4 regions of the Streptomyces sp. NPDC107454 genome follow, and region 1 is predicted to be linked to each of the others. Evidence: riboswitches for the same ligand, from Rfam matches in the RefSeq annotation. Region 1 holds a riboswitch; each other region holds the start of a gene.
What was found. A riboswitch is a leader RNA that binds a small molecule or an ion and turns the genes downstream of it on or off. The one in region 1 is predicted to bind cyclic di-AMP.
Positions count from the first base shown of each region.

Region 2: another riboswitch for cyclic di-AMP. It lies ahead of ACZ69M_RS45345 (transglycosylase family protein); the one in region 1 lies ahead of ACZ69M_RS40075 (M23 family metallopeptidase).
Region 3: another riboswitch for cyclic di-AMP. It lies ahead of ACZ69M_RS07160 (C40 family peptidase); the one in region 1 lies ahead of ACZ69M_RS40075 (M23 family metallopeptidase).
Region 4: another riboswitch for cyclic di-AMP. It lies ahead of ACZ69M_RS17410 (C40 family peptidase); the one in region 1 lies ahead of ACZ69M_RS40075 (M23 family metallopeptidase).

Region 1 is NZ_JBVJPA010000019.1:131,592-139,097, forward strand. Features, by position in the region: gene ACZ69M_RS40060 (DNA gyrase/topoisomerase IV subunit A) at 1-598, opposite strand, end outside; gene ACZ69M_RS40065 (M16 family metallopeptidase) at 878-2,218, shown strand; gene ACZ69M_RS40070 (M16 family metallopeptidase) at 2,215-3,603, shown strand; cyclic di-AMP (ydaO/yuaA leader) riboswitch at 3,903-4,063, shown strand; gene ACZ69M_RS40075 (M23 family metallopeptidase) at 4,076-4,840, shown strand; gene ACZ69M_RS40080 (GntR family transcriptional regulator) at 5,051-5,746, shown strand; gene ACZ69M_RS40085 (HPr family phosphocarrier protein) at 5,930-6,211, opposite strand; gene ACZ69M_RS40090 (bifunctional acetate--CoA ligase family protein/GNAT family N-acetyltransferase) at 6,390-7,506, shown strand, end outside.
Region 2 is NZ_JBVJPA010000026.1:27,374-34,879, forward strand. Features, by position in the region: gene ACZ69M_RS45320 (helix-turn-helix domain-containing protein) at 1-805, opposite strand, end outside; gene ACZ69M_RS45325 (hypothetical protein) at 912-1,142, shown strand; gene ACZ69M_RS45330 (DUF7848 domain-containing protein) at 1,139-1,615, shown strand; gene ACZ69M_RS45335 (cytochrome P450 family protein) at 1,910-3,199, shown strand; gene ACZ69M_RS45340 (LysM peptidoglycan-binding domain-containing protein) at 3,371-4,378, shown strand; cyclic di-AMP (ydaO/yuaA leader) riboswitch at 4,562-4,725, shown strand; gene ACZ69M_RS45345 (transglycosylase family protein) at 4,730-5,440, shown strand; gene eno (phosphopyruvate hydratase) at 5,792-7,078, shown strand; gene ACZ69M_RS45355 (FtsB family cell division protein) at 7,179-7,506, shown strand, end outside.
Region 3 is NZ_JBVJPA010000002.1:672,014-679,519, forward strand. Features, by position in the region: gene ACZ69M_RS07145 (sensor histidine kinase) at 1-550, opposite strand, end outside; gene ACZ69M_RS07150 (response regulator transcription factor) at 547-1,251, opposite strand; gene ACZ69M_RS07155 (diacylglycerol/lipid kinase family protein) at 1,553-2,914, shown strand; cyclic di-AMP (ydaO/yuaA leader) riboswitch at 3,030-3,200, shown strand; gene ACZ69M_RS07160 (C40 family peptidase) at 3,257-4,699, shown strand; gene ACZ69M_RS07165 (hypothetical protein) at 4,865-6,058, shown strand; gene ACZ69M_RS07170 (GOLPH3/VPS74 family protein) at 6,130-6,735, opposite strand; gene ACZ69M_RS07175 (CsbD family protein) at 6,902-7,075, opposite strand; gene ACZ69M_RS07180 (SGNH/GDSL hydrolase family protein) at 7,210-7,506, opposite strand, start outside.
Region 4 is NZ_JBVJPA010000006.1:372,033-379,538, forward strand. Features, by position in the region: gene ACZ69M_RS17400 (hypothetical protein) at 202-555, shown strand; gene ACZ69M_RS17405 (tellurite resistance/C4-dicarboxylate transporter family protein) at 621-1,595, opposite strand; gene ACZ69M_RS17410 (C40 family peptidase) at 1,691-2,860, opposite strand; cyclic di-AMP (ydaO/yuaA leader) riboswitch at 2,869-3,040, opposite strand; gene pcrA (DNA helicase PcrA) at 3,368-5,887, shown strand; gene ACZ69M_RS17420 (M23 family metallopeptidase) at 5,956-7,506, opposite strand, start outside.

The sequences.
Region 1 (7,506 bases):
CGAGGTTGTGCGGCGGCATGTTCGTCGCCATACCCACGGCGATCCCGGACGAGCCGTTGACCAGCAGGTTCGGGTACGCCGCCGGGAGGACGTCGGGCTCCTGCTCCTGGCCGTCGTAGTTCGGCGTGAAATCGACCGTGTCCTCGTCGATGGACTCGGTCATCAGTGACGTGGCGTCGGCCATCCGGCACTCGGTGTAACGCATGGCGGCCGGCGGGTCGTCATTGCCGAGTGAGCCGAAGTTGCCGTGGCCGTCGACCAGCGGCAGGCGCATGGAGAACGGCTGGGCCAGGCGCACGAGTGCGTCGTAGATCGACGCGTCGCCGTGCGGGTGGAGCTTACCCATGACCTCGCCGACGACGCGGGCGCACTTCACATAGCCGCGGTCGGGGCGCAGCCCCATCTCGTTCATCTGGTACACGATGCGGCGGTGCACGGGCTTGAGGCCGTCACGGGCGTCCGGCAGGGCTCGCGAATAGATGACCGAGTACGCGTATTCGAGGAAGGAGCCCTGCATCTCGTCCACGACGTCGATGTCGAGGATCTTCTCCTCGTACGAGTCGTCGGGCGGCGGGGTCTTCGTGCTGCGGCGGGCCATCGCTGCTGCGGCTCCTTCACAGTCTCTGCCGGGGCATGAACGGGTTCTGACGCGCACCATTGTGGACCGCCGCACTGACAACGCCGACCGCGACCCGTCCATAGAGGCTCCACGGAGCCCCGTTCCGCTCGCTCACGGTGAACGGAAGTCCGGCCTCCCACCTCAGGAATTCTCGCTCTCGGCGTACGAGGTGCGGGAACTTCGCCACCTGTCGGCGCGCTTGCATACAGTGGCAGGACCGGCAGGAATTCTGCAGTTTCCGCGATCGAAGGGACGTACATGCCCATGGGTCACACGGCCACAGCTGAAGCAGGCTCCGGCGGCCTGACAGCGACCGAGCACCGCCTGGCCAACGGCCTGCGCGTGGTGCTCTCCGAGGACCATCTGACCCCGGTCGCGGCGGTGTGCCTCTGGTACGACGTCGGCTCACGGCACGAGGTCAAGGGCCGTACCGGCCTTGCTCACCTTTTCGAGCACCTGATGTTCCAGGGCTCCGGCCAGGTGAAGGGCAACGGCCACTTCGAACTGGTGCAGGGCGCGGGCGGCTCCCTGAACGGAACGACCAGCTTCGAGCGCACCAACTACTTCGAGACGATGCCCGCCCACCAGCTGGAGCTCGCCCTCTGGCTGGAGGCCGACCGCATGGGCTCGCTGCTGGCCGCGCTCGACGACGAGTCCATGGAGAACCAGCGGGACGTCGTCAAGAACGAGCGCCGCCAGCGTTACGACAACGTGCCCTACGGCACCGCCTTCGAGAAGCTGACCGCGCTCGCCTACCCCGAGGGCCACCCGTACCACCACACCCCGATCGGGTCGATGGCGGACCTGGACGCGGCGACCCTGGAGGACGCCCGCGCCTTCTTCCGCACCTACTACGCGCCGAACAACGCGGTGCTCTCCGTGGTCGGCGACATCGACCCGCGGCAGACGCTCGCCTGGATCGAGAAGTACTTCGGCTCCATCCCCGGGCACGACGGCAAGCCCGCCCCGCGCGACGGCTCGCTGCCCGAGGTCATCGGCGAGCAACTGCGCGAGGTCGTCGAGGAGGAGGTCCCGGCGCGCGCCCTGATGGCCGCCTACCGGCTCCCGGAGGACGGCACGCGCGCGGCCGACGCGGCCGACGTGGCGCTCACCATCCTCGGCGGCGGCGAGTCGTCCCGGCTCTACAACCGGCTCGTACGCCGCGACCGCACCGCCGTAGCGGCCGGGTTCGGCCTGCTGCGGCTCGCCGGAGCGCCCTCCCTGGGCTGGCTGGACGTGAAGACGTCCGGTGACGTCGAGGTCCCGGTGATCGAGTCCGCCGTCGACGCCGAGCTCGCCCGGTTCGCCGAGGAGGGCCCCACGGACGAGGAGATGGAGCGCGCCCAGGCCCAGTTGGAGCGCGAGTGGCTGGACCGGCTCGGCACGGTTGCCGGCCGCGCCGACGAACTGTGCCGGTACGCCGTCCTGTTCGGCGACCCGCAGCTCGCCCTGACGGCCGTGCAGCGCGTCCTGGACATCACGGCCGAGGAGGTCAAGGAGGTCGCGAAGGCCCGCCTGCGACCCGACAACCGCGCGGTGCTCGTGTACGAGCCGGTCGCTGCCGACACCACCGAAGAGGACGAGGAGGCGGCGAAGTGAGCGAGCTCGCCACCATGGACTTCCACCCGCAGCCCCAGGCGGGCCAGGCCAAGCCCTGGGCCTTCCCGGCGCCCGAGCGCGGCACGCTGGACAACGGCCTGACCGTGCTGCGCTGCCACCGTCCCGGCCAGCAGGTCGTCGCCGTCGAGGTGCTGCTCGCCGCGCCGCTGGAGGCCGAGCCCGCGGGCCTCGACGGCGTCGCCACGATCATGGCGCGCGCCTTCTCCGAGGGCACCGACAAGCTCTCCGCCGAGGAGTTCGCCGCCGAGCTGGAGCGCTGCGGCGCCACCCTCGACGCGCACGCCGACCACCCCGGCGTACGGCTGTCGCTCGAAGTGCCCGTCTCGCGCCTGCCCAAGGCGCTCGGGCTGCTCGCCGACGCCCTGAGGGCACCGGCGTTCGCGGACAGCGAGGTCGAGCGGCTGGTGCGCAACCGGCTCGACGAGATCCCGCACGAGACGGCCAACCCGGCCCGGCGTGCCGCCAAGGAGCTCTCCAAGGAGCTGTTCCCGGCGACCTCGCGTATGTCGCGTCCGCGCCAGGGCACCGAGGAGACCGTCCAGAAGATCGACTCGGCGGCCGTACGCGCCTTCTTCGACAAGCACGTACGTCCCGCCACGTCGGCCGCCGTGATCGTCGGCGACCTGACCGGCGTCGACCTCGACGCGCTGCTCGCCGAGACGCTCGGCGACTGGACCGGTTCGTCCGCCGAGCCGCGCCCCGTGCCGTCGGTGGCCGCCGACGACACGGGCCGTGTGATCATCGTGGACCGCCCCGGCGCGGTCCAGACGCAGCTGCTCATCGGCCGTGTCGGCGCCGACCGGCACGACCGTGTGTGGCCCGCCCAGGTGCTCGGCACGTACTGCCTCGGCGGCACCCTCACCTCGCGCCTGGACCGCGTCCTGCGCGAGGAAAAGGGCTACACCTACGGTGTGCGGGCGTTCGGCCAGGTCCTGCGCGCCGCGCCGGACGGAACCGGCATCGCGATGCTCGCCATCAGCGGCTCCGTGGACACCCCGAACACCGGCCCGGCGCTCGACGACCTCTGGAAGGTGCTGCGCACCCTCGCCGCAGAGGGCCTGACGGACGCCGAGCGCGATATCGCCGTACAGAACCTGGTGGGGGTGGCGCCCCTCAAGTTCGAGACCGCGGCGGCCGTCGCGGGCACGCTCGCGGACCAGGTCGAGCAGTACCTGCCGGACGACTACCAGGCGACGCTGTACCAGCAGCTGGCCGCGACCGGCACCGTGGAGGCCACCGCGGCCGCCGTGAGCGCCTTCCCGGTGGACCGTCTGGTGACCGTCCTCGTCGGCGACGCCGCGCAGATCCAGGAGCCCGTCAAGGCCCTCGGAATCGGTGAAGTGACCGTCGTTCCGGCGGAGTAGAGGTTCAGCGGAGCAGCCGCTCAGCGGGGGCCGGCGGTAAGCCGAGCCGCACGCGGAGCGGAAGAGCGTGACTCCGTAGGGCCCGGGTGACTGAAGAGTCGCCCGGGCCCCTTTTTGATCGGATTTCCGCTCGGGTTCTCGCGCGGACTTCGTCCCCAAGATGTCCGTATTGGTAGGGAGGTTGCCCGTCTGCCCTGTGGCATGCACTACAAAAGCCGTGATCCGTTTGTTGATTGAAAGACGCCCCGTCTAGCGTCGGTGCGGCTGTTCGTCAGGCAGTGCGCCGCGCCCGCGGCACCGGACAGTCATCGCCGAGTCCCCGTACGGCGCGAGCCAGGGGAGCCGGGGACCCACACGTAGTCCCTGGGGTGAATCGGACGCCCTCCCTGGAGGGAGTCCGTAGGAGACCTTCCTGCTCCGAACCCGTCAGCTAACCCGGTAGGCGAGAGGGAAGGAAAGGATCAGCCTCTACATGGCGTTCACCTGTGGCCCCGGGAAACACCGCCGTCCGAGCCGCGTGAAGCGCTCCACCACGAACGCCGTCGGCGTCGCCGCGCTCACCACCACCGGTGTCATCGGAACCCTGGCCGCCCCGGCACTCGCCGCGGACGCCTCCGTCGAGCAGACCGGGCTGACCCAGGCCGTCACCCTCGGCGACAACGTCGCCGCCCAGATCGACGCGCAGGCCGCCGCCCAGCAGCGCGCCGCCGACGAGGCCGCCGCGCGCAAGAAGGCCGAAGAAGCCGCGCGCAAGAGGGCCGCCGAGGAGGCGAAGAAGGAGCGCGAGGCCAAGGAGCGTGCCGCCCGCGCCGCCGAGCGCAAGCGCCTCAACACCTTCGTCCTGCCGATCACCGGCTCGTACATCTCCACCGGCTACAAGACCGGCGGCAGCCTCTGGTCCTCCGGCAGCCACACGGGCGTCGACTTCCATGCCGCCTCCGGGACCTCGGTCCACGCGGTCGGCTCAGGCACGGTCGTCACGGCCGGCTGGGGTGGCGCGTACGGCAACCAGATCGTTCTGAAGATGCACGACGGCACCTACACGATGTACGGCCACCTGTCGTCCATCGGTGTCTCCGTGGGGCAGACGGTCACTCCGGGCCAGCAGATCGGCCTCTCCGGCTCCACCGGGAACACCACCGGGCCGCATCTCCACTTCGAGGCCCGCACGACGGCGGAGTACGGCTCCGACATGGACCCGGTCGCCTATCTCCGCTCGCACGGTGTGAACGTCTGACGTTCGCACACCCCGAACGTCCGACGACCGGCGTCAACACTTCCGAAGCCCCGGCCCCCCAGCCGGGGCTTCGTCGTTTCGAACGGCTGTCTGTCCAAAAAATATCCATGGATTCCGGCCCGCCATCGGAAATTCCGGTTCTCTGCAATAGAGTCGCTGAACAAGCGTCAATCGACCGCGTTTCGCGGGGATTAAGGCGGAGGTCCGGTCATGCGCATTCCCGCGCACTCGGTATGCACGGCGATCCGTGACGACATCGTCGCGGGTGTCTACGAGCGCGGCAGCCGGCTCACCGAGGAACTGCTCGCGCGCCGCTACGGCGTCTCGCGGGTCCCCGTGCGCGAGGCGCTGCGCACGCTGGAGGCCGAGGGCTTCGTCGTCACCCGTCGGCACGCGGGCGCGTGCGTCGCGGAGCCCACCGAGCAGGAGGGCGCGGACCTGCTCGAGATGCGCATCCTCCTGGAGCCGCTGGGCGCCGCGAGGGCCGCGCAGCGGCGCACCGAGGCCCACCTCAAGGTGCTTCGAGGCCTGGTCAGACTGGGCCAGGAGCGGGCCAGGAGGGGGAACAGCGAGGATCTGCGCTCGCTCGGCAGCTGGTTCCACGAGACCCTCGCGCAGGCCTCCGGGAGCCCGGCGCTGACCTCCACGCTGGCCCAGCTGCGGCACAAGATCGCCTGGATGTACGCGGTCGAGGCGCCGGTCAGTCCGGCGGAGTCCTGGGCGGAGCACGGCGGGATCGTGGACGCGGTGGCGCGCGGCGACAGCGAGCGGGCGCGGGCCGTCACGGCGCTGCACGCCGAGCGCGCGACGGCCGCGCACCGGCTGCGTTTTCCCGGCGGGGGAGATCGTCCAGAGCGTGTGAGGACTTCGCAACATCCCGTAAACATGACGGGCGTGCGTCATTAACACCGGCGCCGTATACAAAGAGGGGTAATTCGCGGGGGATTATTTCTGCTGCCCGCAATGAGAAAAAGCGAAGGGCCCGCCCGATGTTTTCGGGCGAGCCCTTCGAATGCGTGCGGGGCGGGGTCTTTTGGTGCGAAGGCCACTCCCGCCATCAATTGAGGAACCCCGTTCGGGGGCTCTTTCTCAGACGGTCTCGGGGAGCTCCTCGAGACCCTCCGCCACCAGCTTCGCCAGCCGGTCGAGCGCGGCGTCCGCACCCTCGGCGTCCGAGGCGAGGACGATCTCCTCGCCGCCCTGGGCGCCCAGGCCGAGGACCGCCAGCATGGAGGCCGCGTTGACGGGGTTGCCCTCCGCCTTGGCGATCGTCACGGGGATACCGGAGGCCGTGGCCGCCCGGACGAAGATGGAGGCGGGACGGGCGTGGAGGCCCTCGGCCCAGCCGACGTTGACGCGGCGCTCAGCCATGTGATGCTGCCCTTCAGGTGTTCAGGGTTGTCTAGACCAGTGTTCCACAACGTGAAGCGAGTCCGGGCTGGGCGTTGTTCCCGTCCCGGACTCCGCGTCGGATCCCGGCCTGGATCCGACTTCGGTGCCCCCAGCCTGCCCCGCGCCGTTGTCGGACGCGAGCCGTACTCTGGGGCCCATGCAGACCTCGTCGGACCGGCACGAGTACCCCTCCCACTGGGAGGCCGACGTGGTGCTGCGCGACGGCGGCACCGCCCGCATCAGGCCCATCACCGTCGACGACGCCGAGCGGCTGGTGAGCTTCTACGAGCAGGTCTCGGACGAGTCGAAGTACTACCGCTTCTTCGCGCCCTACCCGCGCCTGTCCGCCAAGGATGTCCACCGCTTCACGCACCACGACTTTGTGGACAGGGTGGGACTCGCGGCCACGGTCGGCGGCGAGTTCATCGCCACCGTACGCTATGACCGTATTAATGCCGATGGTCGGCCCGCCTCGGTTCCCGCGGACGAGGCCGAGGTCGCCTTCCTCGTGCAGGACGCCCACCAGGGCCGCGGCGTCGCCTCGGCCCTCCTCGAGCACATCGCGGCCGTCGCCAGAGAGCGGGACATCCGCCGTTTCGCCGCTGAGGTACTGCCCGCCAACACCAAGATGATCAAGGTGTTCACGGACGCCGGGTACCAGCAGAAGCGGCACTTCGAGGACGGCGTCGTACGCCTGGAGTTCGACCTCGAACCCACCGACCGCTCGCTCGCCGTGCAGCGCGCGCGGGAGCAGCGCGCCGAGGCGCGGTCCGTGCAGCGACTGCTCGCGCCCGGCTCGGTCGCCGTCATCGGAGCGGGCCGCACTCCCGGCGGGGTGGGACGCAGCGTTCTCGACAACCTGCGCGCGGCCGGTTTCACCGGGCGGCTGTACGCCGTGAACAAGGCACTCCAGGAGAAGGAGATCGACGGCGTCCCGGCCCACCGCTCCGTCCGCGACATCGCCGAGCCCGTCGACCTCGCGGTCGTCGCCGTGCCCGCGCCGTACGTCCCCGAAGTCGTCGCGGAGTGCGGCGAGCACGGGGTGCAGGGCCTCGTGGTCGTCTCCGCCGGGTACGCCGAGAGCGGCCCCGCCGGACGCGAGCGCCAGCGCGCACTCGTCCGCCAGGCGCGTACATACGGGATGCGCATCATCGGGCCGAACGCCTTCGGGGTCATCAACACCTCCCCCGAGGTGCGCCTCAACGCCTCGCTCGCGCCCGAGATGCCGCGCCCCGGGCGGATAGGCCTGTTCGCCCAGTCCGGCGCGATCGGGA
Region 2 (7,506 bases), on a different contig from region 1:
GGGGCGTCTCCATCACCTTGTACGTCGCGCTCTCGTGGCCTTCCCACCCTGGGTCAAAGGCGCTGACGAACATGGTGGAGTCTGCACGGATGAGCCGCCAAGTAGGCAGCATGCGGTACCGGTGTGCCTGGACGTCGCAGGAGTCGGCGAGTAGCTCACGTAGCCGTGCCTCTGCCAGCCGTACGCCCCCAGCGAGGGACTCGGCGGACTCCCCGATCTCTGCCGCCCGCTGGGTCAGAGCCTCGCTGTCAGGGTCGAGCAACAGGACGCGCACGCGTAGTCCCTTGTCTCCCTGATTCCGCGGTAGGCAGGCGCGCAGAAGCGAGTCATTGAGGCCGATCAGACCAAGACCGCGAACGGCAAGGACGTCCAACTCCTGCGCCTCGCGCGCCTGCTGTTGGATCTCCTCTGCTGCGGAGTTCTGAGATGCGTAGACGCGGACGACTTCGGGGAACGCAGCCAAGTCGAACGCCGCTCCCCCTGAGCGCTTCTCGCGGCTGGCAGCAAGGCCCAAGAGGTGGCGCGCATCGTCAGGCATGTGAAGGCCGTCAGCAATGCGTTCGTATACGTCAAGACGGGAGACCTCCCGACGTCCGTTGATGATCTCGTTGACGCGGGATTGCGTCATCCCGGAGGCTGTTGCAATACGTGCCTGACTGGCGCCGGAATAGCGCTGCACGTGCCGGAACACTGCGCCCACATCCCGAGCGCGCAAGGCTTGGCGAACGTCAGCGTGCTCCCAAGCCCAGTCAGGCAGGTCGATCGGCTCAAGCGCAATCGACATGGCGCAGCCCCCGGTATCCATGAACGGGATCAAAAGTCATCTCACGGTGAGATTACCCGTAGGGGATCGATCGCACAGCGTGTGTTCCGTAATTCTGCACCTAAAAGTCCACGGCGGAGGTGCAGGTATGGCGCTTGAGACGACGATGAGAGATCCGGTCGAGCTGTCCGACCCGCTCAAACACGAAGAACCACACCCCGCCCCCGGCTGTGACGTATGCGGGGCGCTGCTGAAGCAGTGGCGGCAGGCGAATGAAGCCGGTTCGCCGGCGTACGACCCGTCGCACGCGACGGACCTTGCCATCGAGATCAAACGGCATCCGCACGAGTGGCAGAAGAAGGGGCGGTCGACGTCGTGAAGGTTGATCCGTTCCCCGAGATCAAACACCGCATGGAGCTCGACTCCATACCGTCGCGGAACTGGATCGAGTGCGTCAACTGCATTGAGAGCCAGGACGTGCGCGACGGACGGGACCCCGACGAGTGGGCGCTTGAGCATTCGGTGTCCTACCCGTCGCACCAGCGGTACCGCATCGTCAGTCAGGTCAACTTCCGCGTCGTCCCGTCCGGTGTCACGCCGGACGCTCCGACCGGGCACGAGCCCGTGTGCGGCGTGACGCAGACGTTCCCCAGTGACCCGGAATGGCTGGCGCGGTTCGGGTTCGCGCCGACGATGGGCAACGTCACGGTGACGTGCGGGGAGCCGCATCACATGTGCGCTCCGGGGGACGTCGTGCATCACGCGACGGTCGTCGACGAGGAGAGCGACTCGTCCGCAAGTTACTACTGGGGCCCCGGGTACCGTCCACCGGGCCTCGTCTCGTCCCCCTGAGCCCGCCCGTCGGCTGCCTGTGCAGTCGGCGTGCGGTGGGCGCGGCGGGGGTTGGGTGCCGGGTGAGGCTGGCAGCCGCCCGACCCCCGCTAGCGTCCGAACCTCGTCCCCGGTGTGCTCATCACAGACGGCCGCGGACGAGCCGGCACGGTGGGTTCCGCACCTTCCCGGTCGTGCCGGAGCTGGGATCCCGCTCGTCTCTTGCCGTGAGAGGCGAGCGGGATTTCTTCGTGCCTTGGATCAGACGCTCCTCTATATAGAGGAGCCGCTCCGCCTACTGCATAGGGTCGGGGCATGCGCCATGACGAGCCCCGTGTACCCGAACTCTTCTCATGGGAGTTCGGGTCCAACCCGTACCCCACCTACGCACAGATGCGGGATTCGGAACCTGTGCGGTGGACGAGGCTCCCCAGTGGTGTGGACGCGTGGCTTGTGACGCGCCACGACCTTGCACGGCAAGCGTTGGCAGACAGCCGGCTGTCTAAGAACCCGGACCATCACATGACATGCAAGTCAGGAGAACTTGCGCACGCGAAAGGGAAGACGGGTATTCCGGGGGAGCGCAAGGCCGAGTTGATGACGCATCTGCTCAACATCGACCCGCCGGACCACACCCGGCTGCGGCGGCTGGTCTCGAAGGCGTTCACGCCGCGACGCGTGGCCGAGTTCGCGCCACGCGTGCAGGAGCTCACCGATCAGCTGATCGACCAGTTCGCGGCGAAGGGTTCCGCCGATCTGATCCACGAGTTCGCGTTCCCGCTTCCCATTTACGCCATTTGCGATCTGCTGGGCGTGCCCCGCGAGGACCAGGACGACTTCCGGGACTGGGCGGGGATGATGATCCGGCACGGCGGCGGACCGCGGGGCGGGGTCGCGCGGTCGGTCAAGAAGATGCGTGGGTATCTGCTCGAACTCATTCACAAGAAGCGGGAAGGCCTTCCCGACACGCCCGCGCCCGGTGAGGACCTCATCTCCGGTCTCATCCGCGCGTCCGACCACGGCGAGCACCTCACGGAGAACGAGGCCGCCGCCATGGCCTTCATTCTGCTCTTCGCCGGCTTCGAGACGACCGTCAATCTCATCGGCAACGGCACGTACGCCCTCCTCACCCACCCCGAGCAGCGCGCGCGCCTCCAGAAGTCCCTCGCCGCCCGCGAACGCGAACTCCTGGAGACCGGCGTCGAGGAACTCCTCCGTTACGACGGGCCCGTGGAACTGGCCACGTGGCGGTTCGCCACCGAGGCCGTGTGCATCGGCGGGCAGGGCATCGCGCCCGGCGACCCCGTCCTCGTGGTCCTCGCGGCTGCGGACCGTGACCCCGCGCGGTTCGAACAGCCGGACACCCTCGACCTCTCCCGCCGTGACAACCAACACCTCGGCTACGGCCACGGCATCCACTACTGCCTCGGCGCCCCGCTCGCCCGACTGGAGGGCCAGACCGCGCTCGCCACCCTCCTCACCCGTCTCCCCGACCTTCAACTCGCGGGAGATTCGGCCGATTTGCGCTGGCGTGGCGGGCTCATTATGCGTGGATTGCGCACGCTTCCAGTGGAGTTCACGCCTCCGGTACCGGTCGCGCGATAGCGGGCGACCATACACCCACGGACGCTCAAACCTGACGCGCACTCAACTCTGTGATCTTCACGTGATCTACGCTGCATCGACTTGTGACAAGTGTTCGGGTGCGGATACGTTCACTCGTCAACGCGACTCACACGTCGCGTAGTCACCTGCTGTCACGTGAAAGGCTTCCGCATGCTCTCCGGGAACGGCCGCCATCGTCGCCCCCGTCAGGCCCCGGCCCTCATCGTCGCGGCAGGAGTGACCGGATCCGCCATCGCGATCCCGTTGCTCGGTGCCACCAGCGCGAGCGCGGCCGACGGCACCACGTGGGACCGGGTCGCCGAGTGCGAGAGCGCCGGCCAGTGGAGTGCCGACAGCGGCAACGGGTATTACGGCGGGCTCCAGATCAGCCAGGCGGACTGGGAGAAGTACGGCGGCCTCGCCTACGCGTCGAGCGCCGACGAGGCCAGCCGCTCGCAGCAGATAGCCATCGCCGAGAAGCTCCTCGACCACCAGGGCCTCACCGCCTGGCCGACCTGTGGACCGCTCTCCGGGCTGAGCAAGAACTCGGGCAACATCCTGGTCGACACGGGCGTGGCGAACGACTCGTCCAGTACATCGGATTCATCCGGTTCCTCCGGTTCATCCAGTTCGTCCAAAACTTCGAACCCGTCGGCCTCTTCCGGCTCGAAGTCCGATTCGTCTTCGTCCGGCTCGTCTTCATCCGGTTCGTCCTCGAAGGCGACCGGGAAGGCGGCCGAGAACACGACGAAGGCCGACACCAGCGGCGACGCCCAGGGGTCGGACGGCTCCGACACGGATGCGTCGAAGAGTGACAACTCGGGCAACTCCGGCCAGGGTGGCGACTCTTCCGGCACGTCCGAGAACGCGACGACCGGTGCGGGGCGCCACCGCGGCGGCACCGCGGACGAGAACACCACCGACAGCGCCGTGGACGGCCGTAGCGACGACTCCTCCGGGCGGCATGCCTCGCGCGGCGCCGGCGCCTCCCGTGATGTCGTCGACGGCTCCTACGTCGTGCGCGCCGGAGACAATCTCTGGACCATCGCGGACGCCCTTGACCTCGAAGGCGGATGGGCCGAGCTGTACGACGCGAACAAGAAGACGGTCGGCGTCGACCCGAACCTCATCCTCCCCGGTCAGAGCCTTGCAGTTGGTGCCGAATCGGGCGAAAAGTAGGGGCAGTTCACGTCATGGTTCGCTGTGTAATGTCCGGTTTGGCGTGAGTGAGAGATGGATCTCAAAGGCCCTGATCGTCTTTGGAATTCAGCCGATCGACTGCTTACGGTCATGACCGCTCGCCACAGCGGGCCCCGACGGTCGTCAACGCCGAATCCTGCCAACGGCCGTACGGGAACAGTCGACGCGTCAGCGCCGTAGGCAGGAGCGGGGGACCCAAGGTACGCGCCGCGCCCGGTAGTTGACCGGGAGCGGCTTGGGGTGAAGCCGAGCGCTCAGAGCGCACGGCCGGGCACTCACCCGCCCGAACCCGACAGCTCACCTCGCAGGCGTCGGTGAGGGGATCTCTCCATGCTGTTTTCCAGCAAGGGCAAGCACCGCCGTCCGTCCAAGGCCACTCGTGTCGCCACGCTCGCCGGTGTCACCGGTGTCGCCATCGCCGCTCCGCTGATGGCGGCCGGCAACGCCTCCGCCGCCACCGCCTCCCAGTGGGACGCCGTCGCCCAGTGCGAGTCCGGCGGGAACTGGTCCATCAACACCGGCAACGGCTACTACGGCGGTCTGCAGTTCTCGTCTTCCACCTGGGCCGCGTACGGCGGCACCGCGTACGCCGCGACCGCCAACCAGGCGTCCAAGTCGCAGCAGATCACCGTCGGCGAGAAGGTCCTCGCCGCGCAGGGCAAGGGCGCCTGGCCGACGTGTGGCACGGGCCTGTCGAGCGCCGCGTACACCGGCGGTGCGAGCACCCCGTCGACCTCGTCTTCCTCGAACAGCTCCTCGTCGAACAGCTCGCCGAGCGCCGGCACCACCACCCGCTCGACGGACACCGCGGCCTCCCGTTCGGCGTCCCGCCCGGCCGCCCAGAAGACCGTCTCCACCCCGACCGGCAAGAAGGTCAAGAAGGGTGACGGCGAGTACAAGGTCGTCAAGGGTGACAGCCTCAGCTCGATCGCCGAGAAGAAGAAGGTCAAGGGCGGCTGGCAGCAGCTGTTCAAGCTGAACAAGGACATCGTCGCCGACGCCGACTTCATCTACCCGGGTCAGCAGCTGCACCTCAGCTGATGATCGGTAGCCTCACCCCAGCTGAATGACAGGTCCCACATAAAAGGGGTCTCCACACTGGAGACCCCGGTGAGGGTCGCCCCCGTCCCCACGGGCTCCCCGCTCCGGTGCGTGTTCCCCCGTACGCACCGGAGCGGGGTTTTTCGTCTCCGGCATTTCGTCTCCGGCATTTCGTGCGGAGCGTTTCGCACCCAGATTTCCGTACCCGTTTTTGTTCCGTTCTGGAACAATGTGTACGTTCAGTTCTGCCCAAGGGGTGGGCGACCGGCTGGCCGATCCCCCCGGGGCGGTTAGGCTCATGTCGCGAAGCCATCACAGGCTCCGCGTACCCGCGTCACATCCCAGAAGGAGATGCTCGTGCCGTCCATCGACGTCGTCGTAGCCCGGGAAATCCTGGACTCCCGAGGCAACCCCACGGTCGAGGTCGAGGTCGGCCTCGACGACGGCAGCACGGGTCGTGCCGCCGTTCCGTCCGGCGCGTCCACCGGCGCCTTCGAGGCCATCGAGCTGCGTGACGGTGACCCCAACCGTTACGGCGGCAAGGGTGTCGAGAAGGCCGTCCTCGCCGTCATCGAGCAGATCGGACCGGAGCTCGTCGGTTACGACGCCACCGAGCAGCGCCTGATCGACCAGGCGATGTTCGACCTGGACGCCACCGACAACAAGGGCTCGCTCGGCGCCAACGCCATCCTCGGCGTCTCGCTCGCCGTCGCGCACGCCGCCTCCGAGGCGTCCGACCTCCCCCTCTTCCGCTACCTGGGCGGCCCGAACGCGCACCTGCTGCCCGTTCCGATGATGAACATCCTGAACGGCGGCTCGCACGCCGACTCCAACGTGGACATCCAGGAGTTCATGATCGCCCCGATCGGCGCGGAGTCCTTCTCCGAGGCCCTGCGCTGGGGCGCCGAGGTCTACCACACCCTCAAGAAGGTGCTGAAGACCAAGGGCCTGTCCACCGGCCTGGGCGACGAGGGCGGCTTCGCCCCGAACCTGGAGTCGAACCGCGCCGCGCTCGACCTCATCCTCGAGGCCATCAAGCAGGCCGGATACATCCCCGGTGAGCAGATCGCGCTCGCGCTCGACGTCGCCGCGTCCGAGTTCTACAAGGACGGCAAGTACGAGTTCGAGGGCAAGTCCCGCTCGGCCGCCGAGATGACCGAGTACTACGAGGAGCTCGTCTCCGCGTACCCGCTGGTCTCCATCGAGGACCCGCTGTACGAGGACGACTGGGCCGGCTGGAACGTCATCACCGAGAAGCTGGGCGACAAGGTCCAGATCGTCGGCGACGACCTCTTCGTCACCAACCCGGAGCGCCTGGCCCGCGGCATCGAGGAGGGCTCCGCGAACGCCCTGCTCGTCAAGGTCAACCAGATCGGCTCGCTGACCGAGACCCTGGACGCCGTCGAGATGGCCCAGCGCAACGGCTTCAAGTGCATGATGTCCCACCGCTCCGGTGAGACCGAGGACGTCACCATCGCCGACCTCGCCGTCGCGGTGAACTGCGGCCAGATCAAGACCGGCGCCCCGGCCCGCTCGGACCGCGTCGCCAAGTACAACCAGCTGCTGCGCATCGAGGAGATCCTCGACGACGCGGCGGTGTACGCGGGCCGCAGCGCCTTCCCGCGCTTCAAGGGCTGACACCCGCGGAGGGTCAAGCCTTAGCCAGTCGTACGTACGTCCCCGTACCCGGTCCCGTACCGTGTCCGGGGACGTACGCGCGTGTGACGGGAGGCGGGACATGGCCGTGAAGGACCGGGACCGGTTCTCCACCGCGACCAGGCTGAAGCTGCTCGGCGAGCAGACGGCGGCCCGGGTCTACCGCTCGCAGACCAAGCGCCAGGCCCGCCGCTCACGCCTGACCGGCCGCGCCGCGCTGCTGGCTCTCGTACTCTGTTCTCTGATCGTGGCCCTCGCGTACCCGATAAGGCAGTACGTGTCCCAGCGCTCCGAGATCGCCGATCTGGAGCGACAGCAGGAGCGGGCCCGTGCCCGGGTCGAACAGCTGCGTGACCTCAAGGCGCGCTGGCAGGACGACGCGTACGCGAAGCAGCAGATCCGGGAACGGC
Region 3 (7,506 bases), on a different contig from region 1:
TCGCCCGGGTGGCGACGGCCCAGGCGAGCAGCCCGGACAGCGGTGCGGCGAGCAGGGCGACGGTCACCGCGCGCCGTCGGACCAGGCGCACCTGGGTGTCGGCGGCGGTGTCGGACGCGAACAGCCACAGGGTGCCGCGCACGCCGGGGCGCGCCCCGGTCACCCGGGTCGACAGGATCCGCCAGCTCCTGCCGTCGGCACGGAGGGTGACCGGCACGGGCGCCCTGGCGGGCAGCGCCACGTCCGCCGCCGGTTGCGGGCCGCCGGTGAAGGTCTCCTCGGGGCCGATCAGCCGTACGCCCACGTCCAGGGCCGAGGTGAACACCCGGCGCTCGCGGGCCTGCTCCACCGCCGCCGACCGGTCGGCGGCGCTCGCGCGCAGCAGCCCCCGGGCGTCCTTGGCGACGGCCACCGCGCGCTCACGCAGATGCGTGTCCTGCTGATCGTGCAGATCCGCGGCGACCAGCCGCAGCAGCAGCCAGCCGGTGGCCAGTACCAGTACGGGCACGCTGGCGCCGACGGCCAGGGCGATCCGCGTGGACAGTCTCACGGCCGCTCCCGCGGGTCGTCGTCGCGCAGGACGAAGCCCACGCCTCGTACGGTGTGGACGATCCGGGAGCGCCCCGACGTCTCCAGTTTGCGGCGCAGATAGCTGACGAAGGTGTCCACCGCGTCGGTGCGCACCTCGAAGTCGTAGCCCCATACGCGATCGAGGAGCTGGTCCCGGCTGAGCACGATGCCGGCGTTGCGGGCGAGGAAGTGGAGGAGTTCGAACTCGCGGCGGGTCAGTTCCACCGGCCGCCCGTCGAGGCTCACGCTGCGGGCGGCGGGATCCAGGAGCAGCCCGCCGACCCGTACGGTGCCGCTGTCCCGCGGCGGCCTGCGCCGCAGCAGTGCCTCCAGCCGCAGGACCAGCTCCTGAAGGGCGAAGGGCTTGACGAGGTAGTCGTCGCCGCCCGCCTGCAGGCCCGCGATCCGGTCGGCGGTCTCGTCGAGTGCGGAGAGCATCAGCACGGGTACGTCGTTGTCCTCGTCCCGCAGTGCCCTGCACACCTCGATGCCGCTGAGGTCGGGCATCGAGATGTCCAGCACGATCACATCCGGCGGCGTCCGCCGGGCCACCGCCAGGGCCGGCCGTCCCCCGTCGGCCAGGTCCACGGCGAATCCGCCGAGCCTCAGGCCCCGCTCCAGCGAGCGGCGGATCGCCGCGTCGTCGTCCACGACCAGGACACGGCCGCGCTGCCCACTCATCACCACTGTCCCTCCCCGCCACACCCGGCGTCCTGCCGGGGCCCGCCGCCGCCCATCGTGCATCAGCCGCGCCGGTCCCGGCCCCGAGGGGTGACCCAAGGGTTCGGTGAGAACCGCCCGGTCCGGCCCCGGTCGGCGCGGGCCCGGCGGAGCGTGGCGGTTGCGCGGGGCCTGGCCCGACGGTTGCATACGACTGTGTCGTCGATGGCCGACCCCGCACACAGCCAACGACCCGCCGAACCGGGCTCCCGTGCGGCCGGGCCCGCCAGTGCCGGACTTCTACGACGTCCGTGGAGGAGCGATGGGTGTGGACACGAGCGCGCGGGTCGGCCACGGGAATCGGTGGGCGGCCAGGGCCGCGCTGCTCGCGGCGGCGCTGGCGGTGCTGCTGCCGCTCGGTTACGGAGGCGTGGACGGCGTACTGCTGCTCCTGGCCGCGCTCCTCGGCGTGGCCGTCACGGCGGCGGCGCTGTGGTGGGCGCTGACCCGGCGCGGTCCGCTCCGCTGGGTGGCGGCCGTGCTGGCGGCCGTCGTGCCCGGCGGCGTGCTCACCCTGTTCGCCGTGGCCGGGCTGCTCTGGGCCGTTCCCGTGTCCCTGGCACTGTGGACCGTGGCCGTCTGGAGCGGCCGGTACGCCCTGCGGAGCGACCGGACGCGCGCCCCGCGCCCGAAGGAGCGCAGGGCACCGCCGCCGCGGCGCCCCTTCCTCCTCATGAACCCGCGCTCCGGCGGCGGCAAGGTGGCGAAGTTCGGGCTGCGGGAGAAGGCGGAGGGGCTCGGCGCGCAGGTCGTGCTCCTCGACCCGGACAAGCACCAGGACGTCACCGCGCTGGCCCGGGCCGCCGTCGCGGACGGCGCGGATCTGCTGGGCGTCGCGGGCGGTGACGGTACCCAGGCACTGGTCGCGGCCGTCGCCGCCGAACACGGTCTGCCGTTCCTGGTGGTCTGCGCCGGCACCCGCAATCACTTCGCGATGGACCTCGGCCTCGACCGCGACGACCCGGCGACCTGTCTGGACGCCCTCACCGACGGCGTCGAACTCCGCGTGGACCTCGGCTTCGCCGGCGGCCACCCGTTCGTCAACAACGCCTCCTTCGGCGCGTACGCGACGGTCGTGCAGAGTCCCGCGTACCGCGACGACAAGATCGGCACCATCCTGGATCTCCTGCCCGACCTGCTCACCCGCCAGCGCGGGCCGCGACTGACCGCTCGCGCCGCGGACACGACGCTCGACGCCCCGCAGGCCGTACTGGTGAGCAACAACCCCTACCGCACCAACGATCCGGCCGGTCTCGGCCGCCGCGAACGGCTCGACTCCGGGCTGCTCGGTGTCCTCGGCATCACGGTGGACAGCGCGGCCGAGGCCGCCGCGCTGGTACTGGACCCCGCGCCGGACGGGCTCGTGGTCCTGACCACCCGTGAGGTGGTCATCGACGCCGACCGCGCGGAGATCGAGGCCGGCATCGACGGCGAGGCCCTGGTCCTGCCCGCCCCGGTGCACTGCCGCGTCGAGCCCGGCGCCCTGCGCGTCCGCGTCCCGAAGGAACGGCCCGGTGTGCCGGAGGTCCAACCCCCTTTGGACTGGCGCCGGTTGCGCACGCTCGCGGCGACCGTGGGGCGCACGGCGGTCGTACGGCATCCTGGTCGTGACCGGGACACGTAGACGAAGGTCACAATTACATATCGGACAGTTCGCGCTCCAATCTTCACACCAGGCACACAAATTGGCTAAGTTGGCGGTAGGCCGCACGACTCCCTCCGGCGAACCTCGCCGGGTCGCGCGGCCTCCGCCGAATCCGGTGCCCCCGTGGTGACCGGAACCTGGACCCAACCGACCTTGGGGTGAATCGGCCCAACTGCCCGATCGGGCAAGGGCCGTAGGGCATGCCTTCCGGAATCTTCCGCCCGAACCCGACAGCCGACCCGGTAGGCGGAGTACGGAAGGAGTACGGCTCCCATGGCGCCGGAACGAACCCCGCGCCCTGGAGGCAACAGCCTCCCTGGCATGCCTGACTCCGCACGCGCGGCGGCCGCCCTCAGTGGCGCGGACGGTCCGAGCCGCGAGGAGGTGCAGCAGCGGATCAGCTCCCTCTACGACCAGGCCGAGAACGCCGTCGGGTTCGTCAACGGGACCCGCGCGATGACCACGGGGAGCCGAAGCCGCGTCAACCCGGCGCCGGAAGCCGCGCGCAGGCGCCGCGACCCCGCCCTCGACGACATCACCAGGACCTGGTTCGACGCGGCGCGCGCGCAGCTGGGGCCGTCCGCGCCGGCCAGGCTGCCGGCCGACCGGATGCTGAAGCCCCCGGCCGAGGCGCGGCCCACGGGCCCGGCGAAGCGGCCGGAGGACGGACTCACCGACCGTGGGCGGGAGTTGACCGCCCGCCCTGTTCTGGAGTTGACCGCGGGCCCCTCCGCCGAGGCGGCCGCCGGGCCCGTGGCCGAGTTGACGGCCAGGGCCGTCGCCGCACTGCCGGCCGCGCCGGAGCCTGCGCCGCAGCCCACGCTGGAGGCCGCCACGGCCCTGCTGCCCGCGCTGCCCGCCGGGCCGGGGCAGTCCTCGTTGAAGACGTCCAAGGAGAAGATCCAGCGCAAGCTGGCGCTGGCCCGTGATCTGGTGTCCCAGCACGCCGCGCGCTGGAACCCCGGGCCCGCGGCGATCGAGTCACGTCCGGCCGAGGCCGTCTGGCCCACCCCGGAGGACCAGGCTCGCCGGCAGACCGCGGAGGAGTGGCAGCGACAGCAGTCGACCGCACTCGGCCCGGACATGTCCTTCGGCACCGGGATGCCGCTCGGTGCGGACATGTCCCTCGGCACGGGGATGCCCCTGGCCGCGGGCATGCCGCCCGGCGCGGGGATGCCCCTCGGCGGAGGCGTACCGCCGGCCACGGACATGTCCATGGGTACGGGAATGCCCCTCGCTGCCGACATGTCCCTCGGCGCCGGAATGCCCCTGGCCGCGGGCATGCCGCCCGGCGCGGGCATGCCCCTCGGCGGAGGCGTACCGCCGGCCACGGACATGTCCATGGGTGCCGGTGTCTCCACCGGTGTGGTCAACACGGCCGTCGGCGCTGCGGAGTCGGCGTACGGCGGGAAGGCCGCCAAGGCCCTCGCCTTCGCCCGCGAGCAGATCGGCAAGCCGTGCGTCTGGGGCGCGACCGGACCGGACTCGTACGACTCCGCCAGCCTCGTCCAGGCCGCCTGGAGGGCCGCCGGGGTCGCGCTTCCGCGCACCGTGCACGGGCAGGCGACCGCCGGTGCGGCGATTCCGCTGACCGACATCCAGTTCGGCGACCTGATCTTCTTCTACGACAACGTCAGCCACGTCGGGTTCTACACCGGCAACGGCATGATGATCCACGCCCCCAGCCCGGGTGCCTCGATACGCGAGGAGTCCCTCTTCTTCGCCGGACAGAAGGCGATCCACAGCGCGCTGCGCCCGGCGTGACGGACGCAGCGACATCTCCAGCGCCTCAAAGCACACATAAGGCACTGGAGCGGTCAAAGTTCCGCAAGAGGGGATGTATGTGATCCACGCGGGCCTCGCCGCCCGACCGGCCACCCGCGCTGACCATACTGGGAGGCCACGCCGCCTCCCACCGCAAAGTGACTCATGCCCAAGCCCTCCACCGCCCGCGCCACCGCCCCGGAAACCGTCTGGCTGGCCGGCGGGCGCCACGTCGGGCCCGCCCCGCAGGAGATCCTCAGGGAGAACCTGCGGAGGCTGAAGGCCGACGAGACGATCCACGACTTCCTGGACGCAGCGAACCCCTCGGACTCCGAGGGACGTGTCTTCGAGGCGCGCTGGCTGGTCGACGACGCCGTCACGGTTCGCGCACGGCTCACGACCGACGGACGCGAACACTCCGCCGAGGGAACCCGCTGGACGCTGGTGGCCGAGGCGGAACGGCCCTGGGACCTCGCGTGGCCCTCTCCGGCGACCATGTTCTGGCCCGAGGGACACGAGGTCCCCTGGGACCACGACATCGTGGCCGGGCTCCGGCTGCGGGACATCAACCCGCTGCCGCAGGAGGACAAGGCACTGCGCCGTCTGCTCAAGGAGGCCGCGCAGCACAGCTGGAGCATCAACGTCGTCATCCACGAGGCGATGACCACCGACGAACGCGGTCGCCTCCCGCTGGCCCGGCTGCTCCCGCCCGGTCTGCGTCACCGCGTCGTGGAACACCGCGCCGCGCCCGAGCAGTTCCAGGCGGTCAACTGGGCGCTGTACGACCTGGGCGTACGGGTGCCGCGCGGCGGCGCCGTGATTCTGCCCGGTTCCCCCGCCCGGCCCGGGTACGACGAGCAGGACTGCACCGTACGCAGTGTGTTCCTCGACGGCTCGGAGCCGACGGAGCTCCTGGAGAAGGTCGTAAGGTACGCGGCGCTGCCCCGGCCGCTGCCGGAAGCGGCGGATGACGCCCTCACCGGCCTCCGGGAGGACTGGAAGCTGCTGACGCTGGAGGAGGCGCGGGCGCTGGTGGCTGTCTACGCCGAGGCACTCGACACCATGACGAAGTCGCGCGACCAGTACCGCGAGGCGACCGAACTCGCACATGCGGCGCTGGCCGAGCTCCGAGACCTCCGGACGACGGCGTCCGGTGCGCACGAGACGTCCGCCGGTCAGGAGGGCAACCCGCTGCACCAGCTGACACGGACGTTCCAGCGGGTCGCGGGCACCGTACGGGCACGGCGCGCGGCCCGCGACGACGGCCCGGACCGGGCCACCGACACTGGAACAGGTACCGGCACCGGCACCGGCACCGGCACCGGCACGTCAGAGAACGGGCCCGTCAAGGGCGAGTGATCGCTACCGGAAACCGGCGCCGGCCCGAGGCCATCCTCTGAAACCTGCGTGTCGCGGCGTGCCCGCTCGCGTCACGCACCTCGCCAGAGATTGGCGAACGCCGCGTTCTCGATGGACCGGCGCTGGCGTACCGCTTCCAGTTCCATGACCGCGTCGTTGACGGCGGCCAGCACGGTCGTCACCGCGTCGTCGCTCACGACCGGTACGTCCGCGCCCTGCTCGGCCGGAATCCCGACGGCCGCCGCGAGGGAGACGAGGACGGGCTCGTCGGCGGCCCAGCGGTGCAGGGCCCGGCGCCGGGCGGGCGAGTCGACCACGACCATCCGGACGGCTCCGAAAAGCAGCCGTCGTTGGCGTTGCCGGGTCAGCTGACCGTCCGCCTCGAGGGCGGCGAGATGGACCGCGGCCAGGCCACGACCCCTGCGCCACAGCCAGTCCTCGACCGGCTCGTAGGGCACCTGACGTACGAGCGAGGACGCGGCCTCGGCCAGGAGGCGGTCCTCCGTCGCCGGCTCCGGGGCCGGCACGAGGCGGTCGCCGTCCAGGTGGACGGCGTCCGCGGCGAGGAGGTCGATCACCTCGGCTCCGGCGAGTGCGAGGGACAGGTCGCCCTGGCCCACGGGGCGGTCCGGGTCCACGTCCATGGCGGTGATCAAGAGGTCCCTGGCCGTGGTCATAGATGGCTCCCCCACACAGTCTCCGGAGGGGCAAGCCTACGATCTTCGGCGGGGAAAGCCTACGAACCTCCACCGCTCGGCGCGGGTGCGCGCGGAGCGGAGCAGGGGGCCCGTCGCTCCATGCGACGGGCCCCCTGCTCCGCGTGAACCGTGCGCCCCACGGGCATCAGCCGCGGAAGATGTCCTTGGTCTTCTCCTTCGCCTGACGCGCGTCACCCTTGGCCTTCTCCAGGCGCCCCTCGGCCGTCATCCGCTCGTTGCCCACGGCACGCCCCGTGGTCTCCTTGATCTTGCCCTTGGCCTGCTCGGCCTTGGCCTTGGCTTTCTGGTCGCGAGCCATGGAACTCACCTCTCGGTGCTCTCGGATCAGGTGCTCACTGAGCCGTGTGACCCTGGGCAGATCGCGTAAACATGCCTGGTCCATGGAGTTCGTGGAGTTCGTGGGGTCCATGGAGATCGCGCACGGCACAGGAGCTAGAGCCGCCGGAGCACCGCCCCGGCCATGGCCGCCTCGCCCTTGGCGTTGGGGTGTGCGGGGGCGGCGGGTGAAGCGGGCTGCAGCGGCTCGATCCACCGGTCGGCAGGTGCCTTGCACATGTCGTGCCCGACGGTGGGTTTGTAGGTGTCGACGTATTCGGCACGGCTGAACAGGGCCACCGTGCGCATCATCAGGTTGAGCCGCTTCCCGACGTCACGCAGGTAGGCGAAGTCCTTGGCGGCGAACGGGACGGACGGATAGCAGCCGCTGCCGTCGTCGGGCAGGAGGTCCGG
Region 4 (7,506 bases), on a different contig from region 1:
GACGTCATGTACGGAAGTGGCGTCACTGGATCGCGGGGTGACCGTATGTGACCGTGATCCCGGCCCGGCGCAGTCGACTTCACGCGGTGTGATGACCGATGGGGCGGTTCCGGGACAATCGGTGGTTCCCAGGTGGTACGGGTCTACAGGGGGTGGGCCGGTGACAAGAGGGGTCAGGGCCGCAGATTAGGCTCCGGCTCCATGGACGTACTCATCCATCTCTTCGTCGGCCTGCACATCATCGGCATCGCCTCGCTCCTCGGTGGTTTCCTCACCCAGATGAAGGCGATGGGCCAGGGCACCGCCCGGTTCGTCCCCGCCATGCTGCACGGCGCGCTGACCATGCTGGTCACGGGCGTCGCCCTCGTCGGCCTCAACCAGGCCGACGACCACTCGGTCAACACCATCAAGATCGGCGTGAAGCTCGCCCTGCTGATCGTGATCCTCGGACTCGTCTATGTGAAGCGGGACGACGAGAAGGTGGACAAGGGCCTGTTCGGGCTCGTAGGGCTGCTCACGACCGCGAACATCTTCATCGCGGTGCTCTGGACCTGACTGCCCCCCGAAGGCCCCCACGGACGGCTACGGCGCTTCCGGACGGCGTCACAGATGCCGGACCGCTACGGCTCCCGCGGACGCCTGACCGCTACGGCCACCACCGCCAGCCACGCCGCGACCGAGATCCACAGCAGCACCTGCCCGAGCCCCCTGAGCCCGCCGACTCCGATGGCGGCCGCGACCGACAGCGTCGCCACCGCTGTCATCCCCAGCGGGAACACGGTCGCCCAGCGCAGCACGTCGTAGCGCGGTCGGGGCCACAGGGCCTCCGCCACGGCCAGCACGCAGTACCAGCCGAGGACGAGCACGAGCAGCGCCTCGGTCACCCAGCGCAGCACGCCGTTGTCGTCGTCGTTCCACAGGTAGAGGTTCGCCTGGTACGCGAGGATCAGCTTCGACCCCGCCAGCGTCGAGATGGCGAGCGCTCCGCCCGCGACCCACTGGTCCCCGGCGCCCGTGGCGACCTCGCGGTAGTCGAAGTAGAACAGCGCCGCCGCGTAGAGCACGAGCCCCAGCCAGAACAGCACCAGCGCGGTGTGCGCGAGCCAGTCCGTGTGCGTCGCGGGGGCGAGCGTCGCGCCCAGCACCGCGAGCCCCTGCGTGGCCACGCAGCCGAGGAACACCCCTCCGGGCATACGGGGCCGCCATTGCCGTACGACCAGGAGGAGCAGGCCCGGCCAGAGCACCGCCGACAGGGCGAGCAGGGCCTCGGCCGGCACCTCCCACCCCAGCGTGACCAGCCGCGTGCCGAGCACGGTGGTCGCCGCGACCGCGGTGAGCGCGCTCGGTGTACCGGCCTCCGTCAGCCACCGCTCCCGCTCCCGCAGCAGCCGTACGACGAAGGCCGCGGCGAGCCCGAGCCAGCCGACGGCCGCCAGGACCAGCGCGATCCGGGACAGGATCTCGTAGCCGGTCTGCTCCAGCCCGATCGAGATGATGCCGGTGGCCAGGATCGCGGCTCCGGCGCCCGGCGGACTCTGCATCCAACAGGTGCGCAGGCCGGTCCACCGGGTACCGGGCGGGGAGATGGCTGACATGGGCCCGATGCTAAGGACCTTCGAGCGGGTTGGCGGCGGGCCACGCGCGCGTGGAGCTCGATGAGCCCCACGCGCGCGTGCCGGACGCCGAGGCGTTAGGCCGGACGCACCACGCTGTGGATGATCGACTCGCCGCCGTAGAAGATCGACTCCTCGCGGACGTACGCGCCCGGCTTGGGGGCGTGGATCATCATGCCGTTGCCGACGTACAGGCCGACGTGGCTGATGTCGTCGTAGAAGAAGACGAGGTCACCGGGCTTGATGTCGGAGAGCGGGACCGTCGTGCCCACGTTGACCTGGTCCCAGGTGGTACGCGGGAGATCGACGCCGGCGGCCTTCCAGGCGGCCTGCGTGAGGCCGGAGCAGTCGTAGGAGCCGGGCCCGGTCGCGCCCCAGACGTACGGCTTGCCGACCTGGGTGCGGGCGAAGGCGAGGGCCTTGTCGGCCTTGGCGGTGTACGAGGAGTCGGTGGCCGTACTCCCGGTGGTGGCGGTGGTGCCGGTGCTCCCGGACGTCGTCTGCTGCTGGGCGGCCGCCTCCTGGGCCTTCTTCTCCGCCGCGGCCTGCTGCTGCGCCAGTTCCGCCGCCTTGCGGTCGGCCGCTTCCTGCTTCTTCTTCTCGATCGCCGCGAGCCGCGTCTTCTCCTCGGCGGTCAGCTTCGACAGCAGGGAGCGGGCCTCGGCGAGCTTGTGCTGGACGTCGGCCTTGGACGTCCTCAGCGCGCTCTGCGTCGTGGTGAGCGTCTGCAGGCTCTTGGATGCCTCCGCGCGCTTCTTGGTGGTGGCGGCCTGCTCGGTGACGTAGTCGTCGACGGCCACCTTCTGGCGGCTGGTCAGCCGGTCCATCAGCTGGGTCTGGTCGAAGTAGTCCTGCGGATTGTCGGCCAGCAGGAGGGTCGCGGTGTCGGGGGCGGCGGCGCCGGTGCGGTACTGCGCCGCGGCGAACGAACCCAGCTCCTCGCGCGCGGTGTTGAGCTTCTCGGTGCGCTGGGCCACGTCGTCGAGGAGAGAGTCGACGCGCTTGCGCTGCTGGGCGGTCTTCTCCCTGGTCGCGTTGTACTTCTCGGTCGCTGCCTCGGCCTGGTGGTAGAGGTCGTCGACCTTCTTCTCGACCTCTTCGATGCTCGGCTTGGAGTCGGCCGAGGGCGCGGCGTTCGCCGTCTGGGAGAGCAGGGCCACGGAGGTGAGGGCCGCCGTGGCGAGGGCGGGGGTCCGTATACCCGCTATGCGCGTACCGGTAGGACTCCACTTGCGATGCGACGCCAAGAGAGACGACTCCTTCCGTCTTCCGCCTACCGAGTTAGCTGTCGGGTTCGGGCGGGTGCTTCCGGAAGGTTTGCCCTACGGTCCTTGCCCCAGCGGACAATTGGACCGATTCACCCCAAGGTCGGTTGGGTCCCCGGCTCCGGCTGCCTTACGGCGCACCGGACTCGGCGGAGGCCGCACGGCCCGGCGGTGTTCGCCGGTTGGGTCGAGCGGCCTGCCCGGCACGGTAGCCAACTCATAAGTGTTCTGTGAAGTTTGATGTGCGATATGCCCGATACATTTTTGTGACCTTGACCCTGGGAGCCACTGATCGGGACCGACTGTGGCTGACCGTGATGAACCGATCCTGAACGGTGACGGCATCCGCGGCGGAGAGGCCGGCGGAAAGAGTGGCGGAAAGCGATCAGGCGTTGTCACGGAAAGAGATCATGAGCGGTCGCGGAAAAACCGGTCGGGTTTTCAGGGTGGCCGCGGGTTGTCAGTGGGGCCGCCTAGACTCGGAGAGCGATGAGCAGCCTCTTTGATGACAGCTTTCTGGCGGACCTCAAGCCTTCCGGGGCCCACGAGGAAGAGCCCCCGCCGCCGCCCGAGGACGGAGCGCCGGAGCCGCTTCCGGACGACCTGTTCGGCGGCCGCTTCGACGCGCCCGCGAGCCGGGACGCCTACTACCGCGACGGCGCGCACCGCCCCGCCGTGGACCCGGCGGCCCTGCTGGACGGGCTGAACGAGAACCAGCGCGCGGCCGTGGTGCACTCCGGCTCCCCGCTGCTCATCGTGGCCGGCGCGGGCTCCGGCAAGACCCGGGTGCTCACCCACCGCATCGCCCATCTGCTGGGCGAGCGCCATGTCCACCCCGGCCAGATCCTCGCGATCACCTTCACGAACAAGGCCGCGGGCGAGATGAAGGAGCGCGTCGAGCAGCTCGTCGGCCCGCGCGCGAACGCGATGTGGGTGATGACCTTCCACAGCGCGTGTGTGCGGATCCTGCGCCGGGAGAGCAAGAAGCTCGGCTTCACCTCCTCGTTCTCGATCTACGACGCCGCCGACAGCAAGCGGCTGATGGCGCTCGTCTGCCGTGATCTGGATCTCGATCCCAAGCGCTTCCCGCCCAAGTCCTTCAGCGCCAAGATCTCGAATCTGAAGAACGAGCTGATCGACGAGGAGGACTTCGCCGCCCAGGCCGCTGGGGGCACCTCCCAGACGGAGTCTGGGGGAGGCTTCGAGAAGACCCTCGCCCAGGCCTACGCGATGTACCAGTCGCGGCTGCGCGAGGCCAACGCGCTCGACTTCGACGACCTGATCATGACCACGGTCAACCTGCTGCGCGCCTTCCCGGACGTCGCCGAGCACTACCGTCGCCGCTTCCGCCACGTCATGGTCGACGAGTACCAGGACACCAACCACGCGCAGTACGCGCTGGTGCGTGAGCTGGTCGGCACCGGCGCGCAAGACGAGGACACCCCGCACAGCGAGCACGACCTGCTCCCCGCCGAGCTGTGCGTCGTGGGCGACGCCGACCAGTCGATCTACGCCTTCCGCGGCGCGACGATCCGCAACATCCTCCAGTTCGAGGAGGACTACCCGAACGCGACGACGATCCTCCTGGAGCAGAACTACCGCTCCACTCAGACGATCCTCTCCGCCGCCAACGCGGTCATCGAGCGCAACGAGTCCCGCCGTCCCAAGAACCTGTGGACCAACGCGGGCGCGGGCGCGCAGATCACCGGCTATGTCGCGGACACCGAGCACGACGAGGCGCAGTTCGTCGCCGAAGAGATAGACCGTCTCACGGACGCGGGCGAGGCGAAGGCCGGAGACGTCGCCGTCTTCTACCGTACGAACGCCCAGTCCCGTGTCTTCGAAGAGATCTTCATCCGCGTCGGCCTGCCCTACAAGGTCGTGGGCGGCGTCCGCTTCTACGAGCGCAAGGAGGTCCGGGATGTCCTGGCCTACCTGCGTGTACTGGCCAACCCGGAGGACTCGGTCCCCCTGCGCCGCATCCTCAACGTGCCCAAGCGCGGCATCGGCGAGCGCGCCGAGGCGATGATCGACGCGCTCTCGCAGCGCGAGAAGATCAGCTTCCCGCAGGCGTTGAAGCGCGTCGACGAGGCGTACGGGATGGCGGCGCGGTCGACGAACGCCGTGAAGCGGTTCAACACGCTCATGGAGGACCTCCGTACGATCGTCGAGTCCGGTGCGGGCCCGGCCACTGTCCTGGAGGCCATCCTCGAACGCACCGGCTACCTCGCCGAGCTGCAGGCCTCGACCGACCCGCAGGACGAGACCCGGATCGAGAACCTCCAGGAGCTCGCCGCCGTGGCCCTGGAGTTCGAGCAGGAGTCCGGTGCGGGTGAGGGCGAGACGCCCGCCGGGCTCGCCGCCTTCCTGGAGCGGGTGGCCCTGGTCGCCGACTCCGACCAGATCCCCGACGAGGACGAGGACGGCTCCGGCGTCATCACGCTGATGACCCTCCACACCGCCAAGGGCCTGGAGTTCCCGGTCGTCTTCCTCACCGGCATGGAGGACGGCGTCTTCCCGCACATGCGCGCGCTGGGACAGGTCAAGGAGCTGGAGGAGGAGCGGCGCCTCGCGTACGTCGGCATCACGCGCGCGCGGGAGCGGCTGTACCTCACGCGTTCGTCCATGCGCAGTGCCTGGGGCCAGCCCTCGTACAACCCGCCGTCCCGTTTCCTGGAGGAGATTCCGGAGACGCACCTGGAGTGGAAGCGCACCGGCGCGACCGCTCCCATGCCCTCGGGGCCCGTCTCCGGTGTGGCCGCCTCGCTGTCGTCCTCGCGTTCGCGGTCCGCGGCGTCCGGTGCCTCCGGCTTCGCGACGCGCCGCGGGGTCCCCGAGAAGCCGGTGGTCTCACTCGCGGTGGGCGACCGGGTCACCCACGACCAGTTCGGCCTGGGCACCGTGGTCGGCGTGAAGGGGACGGGTGCGAACGCGGAGGCGACGATCGACTTCGGCGATGTGAAGCCGAAGCGGTTGCTGCTGCGGTACGCGCCGGTGGAGAAGCTGTAGTTCTACGGGGGGCAGCTTGGCACCTGGCGACGGCGTTCGGTCACGTCGCCGGGTGAGGGACCGATGGATTACGTCGGGTCCAGGCCGTGGCTGCGCAGCCACGGCAGCGGGTCGATCGCCGAGCCGCCCGCGGGGCGGACCTCGAAGTGCAGGTGCGGACCGGTCGAGTTGCCGGAGTTCCCGGAGAAGGCGATCTGGTCTCCGGCCTTCACGACCGTCCCCGACGGCACCTTGTAGCTGGAGAGGTGGCAGTACCAGGTCTCCGTGCCGTCCATCGCGGTGACGATCGCCATGTTCCCGTACGCGCTGTTCCACTGCGTCCGTACGGTGCCGTCGGTCGCGGCCATCACCGGCGTGCCATACGACACCGGGAAGTCGATGCCCGTGTGCACGGACATCCAGTTGATGCCGGCCTGGCCGAAGTAGGCGCTGAGGCCCTTCTGCGTGACCGGGAGCACGAATTTCGGCCGCAGCCGCTCCTTGCGAGCCGCCTCCGCCGCCGCCTTCTGCTTCTCGGCGGCCTGCTGAGCCTTGAGGTCGATACGTTCCTGCGTCCGGCTGGCCCGGTCGGCGAAGTCGTCCGCGCCCGCGGAGAGGCTCTGGAGCTGGGTGTCCAGTTTGTTGTTGGCGGCCGACGGCTTCACCGCGGTCCCGTCGGACGCGCTGAGGGTCGTGTTGTCCTTGCTGTCGCTGCCGCCGATGGTGCCCACGGAGGCGGCGGCGATCCCCGCGACCCCCATGACACAGGCCGAGGGCACCGCGACGGTCAACAAGGCGGAACGCTTCGCCGGGCTGCGCCGCCGGGAACGGGACGCGGACCGGTTCGCGGCACGCGGGGCCGGAGTGACCTCTTCCATGTCCTCCAGCAGCGGCGCGTCCTGCGCGTCACCGGCGTCCTCGAACTCGTCCTCCGCGGCGCCGGATTCCTCGTACGACACCTGCTCGAAGGTCGCGGTCGCCTGCTGGTCGAAGGGCCGCTCGTCCACGTCGGACTCGGACACCGGCTGATGCTCGTAGGCCTCGGCGGCGAGCTGCTGCTCGTACGACTCGGCCTGTTGGTGCTGCTCGTACCCGTCGTACGGGTCGTGTTCGCCCGCGGTGTTCCACTGCGTGGCGTCGTACGCGCCCGTCTCCTGGGTGTGCGCGGTCCACTGCTGGGTCTGGCCGGTCTGTTCGGCCTGGAGCCAGGCGGCCGCGTCCCACTGGCCGGTGCCTTCGGGGCCCGGGTGCTGCGCGGGAATGTTGGCGAGCTGCTGGTATCCGCTCGCCCAGGCGGTCGTGTCGTAGGCACCCGTGTCGTAAGCGGCCTGGTGCTGCGCGGCGTACGGGTCGTAGTGCGGCATCTGGTGACTGCCGGTGCCCCACTGCGTGGCGTCGTACGAACCCGTGCCGTCGCCGCCCGACATGTCGCCGAAGAGAGGGTCGGCCGCGAAGGTCGAGGTCTCGAAACCCGTGGTCTCGAAGCTTCCGGTCGCGTACGTACCGGTGGTGGCGTAGCCGTCGTACGAGGTGAAGTCGCCGTACTGGGCTTCCTGGCCACCGTACGACGCATAGGGCGCCGCGGCGGCATCGGAGGCCGGAGCCGGGGGCGTTACGGTCCCCGACGGGTGACGGTCGTT